Regions from separate parts of the Micromonospora sp. NPDC049836 genome, predicted to be linked through region 2. Evidence: predicted binding sites of a transcription regulator. Region 2 holds the regulator's gene; the other holds the start of a gene.
What was found. The regulator HspR, encoded in region 2, represses chaperone genes until heat shock. The targets are predictions, from matches to a motif close to TTGAGTNNNNNNNACTCAA.
Positions count from the first base shown of each region.

Region 1: the regulator HspR is predicted to act here: its motif matches at 1,782-1,800, upstream of lon (endopeptidase La).

Region 1 covers NZ_JBITLH010000009.1:5,350-8,753, reverse strand. Annotated here, with positions in the region: gene ACIBPB_RS23085 (hypothetical protein) at 1-1,039, shown strand, start outside; gene ACIBPB_RS23080 (Lsr2 family protein) at 1,232-1,576, opposite strand; gene lon (endopeptidase La) at 1,824-3,404, shown strand, end outside.
Region 2 covers NZ_JBITLH010000010.1:101,502-104,905, forward strand. Annotated here, with positions in the region: gene ACIBPB_RS24935 (cation:proton antiporter) at 1-92, shown strand, start outside; gene ACIBPB_RS24940 (hypothetical protein) at 261-689, shown strand; gene ACIBPB_RS24945 (hypothetical protein) at 827-1,036, opposite strand; gene ACIBPB_RS24950 (heat shock protein transcriptional repressor HspR) at 1,360-1,800, opposite strand; gene dnaJ (molecular chaperone DnaJ) at 1,833-3,017, opposite strand; gene grpE (nucleotide exchange factor GrpE) at 3,097-3,404, opposite strand, start outside.

The DNA.
Region 1 (3,404 bases), on a different contig from region 2:
GCAGATGTCGGTCGGCGAGTGCCAGCAGACCAAGGGGGGCGGCGCGGGCGCCGGTACTCCGACGGTGGCCTGCCCGGACGTCCGCGCCAAGCTGCCCGAGGTGCCCGCCCAGGCGCGCGCCGAGGTGGACCGCAACCTGGCGCTGCTGGACAGCCAGATCGCCGACGCCAACCGGCGGCTCGCGGCGAACGCCCGCAACGGCGGCGACGTCATCAACAACACCATCCTGCGGCCGCTCGCCGACCGGCGGACGGCGATCCTCAACCGGATCGCCACGGCGATCGGCCGGGTCGCCCAGCGCCCGCAGGGACTGGACCAGCTCGCCCAGTGCGCGATTGCGGACAACGCCCAGAATGGCGGCCAGAATGGCGGCCAGAACGGTGGTCAGAACGGCGGCCAGACGGGTGGCCAGAACGGCGGTCAGCCGGGTGGCCAGAACGGCGGTCAGCCGGGTGGCAACAATGGCGGCGGCCAGAACGGCGGCGGCAACAACGGGCTGGAGGTTCTGGCCAAGGACTGCGCCAACAGCCAACTCGAGGCGCACAACGGTTTCCAGGCCGGGAACCGCTGCGTGAGCACCGCGTTCGGTGAGGTCGGCGCGGCGGAGAACAATCCCTCGCTGCTCATCACCCAGTTCCCGAACCGGGTCCAGCGCAACCAGCCGTTCACGCTCCGGGTCACCACCCGCAACCTGATCCGCGACCGGTTCCTCGCCGCCGGCCAGGGCGGCTACTACCTGGAGAGCTCGCTGCTCAACGACCAGGGCCTGGTGCGCGGCCACTTCCACACCGCGTGCCGGATGCTGAGCAGCACCCGCCAGCCCCCGAACCCGCAGGACGTGCCGGCGTTCTTCGTGGCCACCGAGGACGGCCGGGGCAGCGACCAGGCGGACGACGTGCTCATCCAGGTCCCCGGCCTGGCCCAGTCCGGGATCGCCCAGTGCGCGGTCTGGGCCGGTGACGGCTCGCACCGCATTCCGATGATGGAGCGGGCCAACCAGACCCCCGCCTTCGACGTGGTGCGGATCCGGGTCAACTGACCTGGCACGACGGCCGGGGCCGGCCGGGCGAGACCCGGACGGCCCCGGCCGTGCCGTTGCCGGTGCCCGCCGGAGACCGCTCGCCGGTGCCGGTCCCGCCGCCGGGCACAAATTGTCGGGCGGCCGGAAAGCCGACGGGGCCACGCCGATTTCTCAGCGTGACCCCGGGACGCCCGACGGTGAGCCGGGACCTCAGCGGTTCTTGTACGCCTCCACCACGGAGACCGGGATCCGGCCCCGCTCGGAAATCTCGTAGCCGTTCTTGACGGCCCATTCCCGGATGGCGCGGTTCTGCTCGCGATCCATTCCGGAGGTGGCGGAGGTGGCCCGGCGGGTCGCCCGCCCGGTCTCCACCGGTCCGCGCCCGATCCGCCGGCCAGCGTTGATGTACGGGTCCAGGGCCTTGCGCAGGACCCCGGCGTTCTCGTCCGAGACGTCGATCGTGTACGCCACGCCGTCCAGGCTGAACTCGACGGTCCGGTCGGCCTTTCCGCCGTCCAGGTCGTCGGTCAGAACGGTGATTACTTTCCTTGCCATCGCCATTACTCCCTGTGTCGGGCGGGGTGTGAGTACGAGTTTGACGTATCTCGCGGCGAATTCGCAACAATACTTGCCGTTCGCCATTCGGCGGGTCGGCATATCCGTCGGCCGAATCGTGCCGCGCCATGCGGGGCGGGGCTCCGGAGGCGAGGGTGGAGCGTGGCGTGGGTCACAGCCAGGAACAAGGGGAACGCTTTGTTACTTGAGTCTGACACGCTCAACTCAACGTGATAGCAGGTGTTCGATGGCAACTCTTCCGGTACTGCCCCTGACCGACGCCGTCCTGCTGCCCGGCATGGTCATCCCGGTGACCCTCGACCCGACCACCCAGGCCGCGGTCGACGCGGCCCGCGCCACCGGCGACAAGACGCTGCTGGCCGTGCCCCGCCTCGACGGCGAGTACGGCTCCGTCGGCGTGGTCGCCACCATTGAGAAGGTGGGCCGACTGCCCAGCGGCGAACCCGCCGCCGTGGTCCGCGGCCTCACCCGGGCCCGGATCGGCTCCGGCGTGCCCGGCCCGGGCGCCGCCCTCTGGGTGGAGGCCACCGCGCTCGACGAACCCGCCCCGGCCGGCAAGGCCCGGGAACTCGCCCGCGAGTACCGCGCGCTGATGACCTCGGTTCTCCAGCAGCGCGGCGCCTGGCAGGTCATCGACGCGATGGAGCGGATGACCGACCTCTCCGAGCTGGCCGACGCGGCCGGCTACGCGCCCTGGCTCAGCCTGGCGCAGAAGACCGAGCTGCTCGCCGCCCCGGACGTCACCGCCCGGCTCGAACTGCTGGTCGGCTGGGTGAAGGACCACCTCGCCGAGCAGGAGGTCACCGAGCAGATCAACAGCGACGTCCGCGAAGGGCTGGAGAAGTCCCAGCGGGAGTTCCTGCTCCGCCAGCAGCTCGCCGCCATCCGCAAGGAACTCGGCGAGGACGAGCCCGACGGCTCCGCCGACTACCGGTCCCGGGTGGAGTCCGCCGAGCTGCCGGGGAAGGTCCGCGAGGCGGCCCTGCGCGAGGTCGGCAAGCTCGAGCGGGCCAGCGACGCCTCCCCGGAGGCGGGCTGGATCCGTACCTGGCTGGACACCGTCCTCGAGATGCCGTGGAACACGCGTACCGAGGACAACACCGACCTGGCGGCGGCGCGCGCGGTGCTCGACGCGGACCACGCCGGCCTCGCCGACGTGAAGGACCGGATCCTGGAGTACCTGGCGGTGCGCAACCGGCGCGCCGAGCGCAACCTCGGCGTGGTCGGCGGCCGCGGCTCCGGCGCGGTGCTCGCCCTCGCCGGCCCGCCCGGCGTCGGCAAGACCAGCCTCGGCGAGTCGGTGGCCCGCGCGCTCGGCCGCACCTTCGTCCGGGTCTCCCTCGGCGGCGTCCGGGACGAGGCCGAGATCCGTGGCCACCGCCGTACCTACGTCGGCGCGCTGCCCGGCCGGATCGTCCGCGCCCTGCGCGAGGCCGGTTCGATGAACCCGGTCGTGCTCCTCGACGAGGTCGACAAGCTGGCCGTCGGCTACGCCGGCGACCCGGCCGCGGCCCTGCTGGAGGTGCTCGACCCGGCCCAGAACCACACCTTCCGCGACCACTACCTGGAGGTCGACCTCGACCTGTCCGACGTGCTCTTCCTGGCCACCGCCAACGTGGTGGAGACCATCCCCGGCCCGCTGCTGGACCGGATGGAGCTGGTCACCCTGGACGGCTACACCGAGGACGAGAAGGTCGCCATCGCCCGCGACCACCTGCTGCCGCGCCAGCGGGAGCGGGCCGGGCTGACCGCCGACGAGGTGACCGTCGCCGACGAGGCCCTCGCGCTGATCGCCGGCGAGTACACC
Region 2 (3,404 bases):
TGGCCCGACTGCCCGACATGCCGTGGTTCAAGCGCTGGCTGCGTCGGCGCAGCGCCCCGCGGACCCGCCTGCCGGTGGAAGCGGTCAAATGACCCCGACCGGGCCGGGTCGACCATACGGTGGACCCGGTCCGGCCAACGGTTGCCGAATTGGTTCCGGGAAGGTCTACCGCTGTCCGGGGCAACCGGGTTAACGTGTCGCCCCAGCAGCCAGTCCGCGGGTGGCCGGTGCCCCCGCCAGCGCAAGCGGAAGGTCGGCCGGTGAACGTGCAGGAAGAGACGTTCCGCGGCTTCGCCAACCCCGTCGACCCGTCGCCGGCCGAGTTGCGGTCGTGGGCGTACCAGCCCGACTCGGTGCCGCTGACCTCCATGCCGCAGGACTGGGACCTGCTGGTCGCCGGTGACCACCTGGTCGGGACGCTCTTCGAACTGGCCATGGACCCGGCCTGCCCGGCCCGCCGGTTCGCCCTGCACTGCCTCTACATCTATGCGGCCGACGGCATCCGGACCAATTTCCGGGCCCACCCGAAGCGCCGCTTCCGCAAGCTGGTCGAGCAGGCCGAGCGGGTCGGTGACGAGCTGATGCGCAACTGGGCGCACAACAGCCGGGTGCTGCTCGCCCGACCGGATCTCTTCGTCTACCGGGACTGGTGCGAGGGCGGTCTGGTCCGGGAGAACCGCCGGCTCTGAGGCTGTCCGTTCCTCGGTGGGGGTGTGGCCCCGCCGTGCCCGCACCGGCTCCGTTGTGGTGATCTCACGCGTGCTGCGCTGGGACGACGAACGGGCCGGGACCCCCCGTGGGTCCCGGCCCGCACGTCGACGGATCGTCAGCTTGCCGATCCGCCCTGCTTCTTGCGCCGCTCGTCCGCTCTGGCCCGGTCGACGCCGTGGTCCACCTGGTCCGCGAAGCGGCCCTCTCTGATCTTCTCGGTGAAGCCGCCCGCCGAGATCCGGTCGAATCGCTCCCGGACCTTCTCGGCCACCTGCTCCAGCCGCTCCTCCGCCTGCTCCGCCACCTTCTTCGCCGATTCCGCCATGGCTCCCCCTGCCAGTTCGGAGTCCGAATTGAGTTGGTTGGCCGCATTCACAGGCTACCGAACCCCACCACCTCGGGACCCCGCTTTTCCCCCGAACCCTCCCGCCGCGGCGCGGGTGGAACGCCATGGAGGTCAAACCGCGCCGGACACCTCCATCGCGTTCCACCCATGCCCGGGATTGCGCGGGAAGCGGGCGTGGACGGGTGGAAGCACCACGCGGGAAGCCCGGGGAGCGAGCACCGCGCCGGGGAACGGGGACGGGGGTGGGCACGGGAAGGCCGGCGCGGCCCCGGTGGGCGCGCCGGCCTTGGCGTACGAGTGGGTCAGCGGTCGGGGTTGCGGCGGGGGCGCCAGACCACGAGCGCGGTGGAGGTGCGGTTGGTGGGGACCAGGTCGCCGCGCGCGAAGCCGCCCAGCGACTCCAGCTCGGCGATCCGGCGGTACGCGGCATCCAGCTCCGCCTCCAGCCGGGCCACCCGCTGCTGGGCCTGCTCGAGCAGCCGCTCCAGCCCGATGATCCGCTTGACCCCGGCCAGGTTGATCCCGTCGTCCTGGCTGAGCCGCTGCACCTCCCGCAGCAGCACCACGTCCCGGACGCTGTACCGGCGGCCACCGCCGGCCGCCCGGCCGGCCTGAACCAGGCCCAGCCGGTCGTACTGGCGCAGGGTCTGCGGGTGCATGCCCGCCATCCGCGCCGCGACCGAGATCATCAGAACCTTGGCCTCGTAGGCAGGGTCACCCGAGCCGACGAACTCCTCCGACATCCCCGCTCACCTCCGCTGCCTGAATCACCGCGTCAACTGACTCGACGCACCCGCGCGTCGAGATGTTCCCGGGCGGCGGGCGGGGTCTGTTCGGCGAACGCCTCCAGCGCCGCTCGCGCCTCGTCCGACACCTTCGCCGGCACCACCACGTCGAGCGTGACCAGCAGGTCACCGGCGCGGCCGTCCCTGCGTACGACTCCCTTGCCCCGGGCGCGCAGCACCCGGCCGCTGGGCGTACCCGGCGGCACCCGCAGGGTCACCGTGCCGTCCAGGGTCGGCACCCGCAGGTCGGTGCCGAGCACCGCCTCCGCGAACGTGATCGGCACGGTCAGGGTCAGGTCGTCCCCGGTACGCCCGAACAGCTCGTCCGGGCGGACCTTCACCTGGACGAACAGGTCACCGGCCGGTCCGCCGCGCTCGCCGGGCTCGCCCCGGCCGGCCAGCCGGATGCGCTGGCCGTCGGAGACCCCGGCCGGAAAGCGGACGTTCAGGGTGCGGGTCTTGGTCACCCCGCCCGTGCCGTGGCACTCCGGGCACTTCTCCTCGACGATGGTGCCCACGCCCTGGCAGTTGCGGCACGGCTCGGAGAAGCTGAACGACCCCTGGTTGCGGGTGGTCACCCCGGCCCCGTGGCAGACCGGGCAGGCGACCGGCTGGGTGCCGGGCTTCGCCCCGTTGCCGTGGCAGGTCTCGCAGACGCCGGGCGCGCGCAGGGTGAGCGGAAGGGTGACGCCGCGAACGGCGTCGGAGAAGTCCAGCGCCACCTCGGTCTCCACGTCCCGACCCCGGGCCGGGCCGCGCGGGCGGGCCGCACCACCGGCGCCGCCGCCGGTGAAGATCGAGCTGAACAGGTCGCCCAGGCCGCCGCCGCCGAACCGCGCCTCGCCGCCGCCCGCGCCCCCGCCGAACAGGTCGGAGACGTCGAACGGCATGCCGCCGGGCTGGCCGCCGCCGCGGGCGTTGCGACGGAACGCGCCCGAGCCGAAGAGCGAGCGCATCTCGTCGTACTCGCGGCGCTTCTTCTCGTCGCCGAGCACCGCGTACGCCTCGGAGACGGCCTTGAACCGCTCCTCGGCCTTCGGGTCACCGGGGTTGTGGTCCGGGTGCGACTCCCGGGCCAGCTTCCGGTACGACTTCTTGATCTCGTCCGGGGAGGCGGATTTCTCCACGCCCAGCGCGGCGTAGTAGTCCTTCTCGATCCAGTCCTTGGAACTCACCGGTCCACCCCCTTCCACGGGACGTATCCCGGTCGTCCCGCCCGCCCGGAGTGGGCGGGCGGGACGTCACGGGTCGGCACTACTCCGGGTCGGCGACCGCGACCATGGCGGGCCGCAGCAGCCGTTCGCCGAGCTGGTAACCCCGGCGCATGACCTGCACGCAGGTCGGTTCGGTCACGTCGGCGGAGGTCTGGTGGGCCACCGCCTCGTGCCGGGTCGGGTCGAACGGGTCACCCTGCTCGCCGAACGCGGTCAGGCCGAACTTGCCCAGCGCGGCGGTGAGCTGCTCCGCCACCGAGCCGAACGGTCCGACCAGGTCACCGTGTTCCCGGGCCCGGTCCAGGTCGTCGAGGATCGGCAGCAGCGCGGTGAGCACGCTGCCGGTCG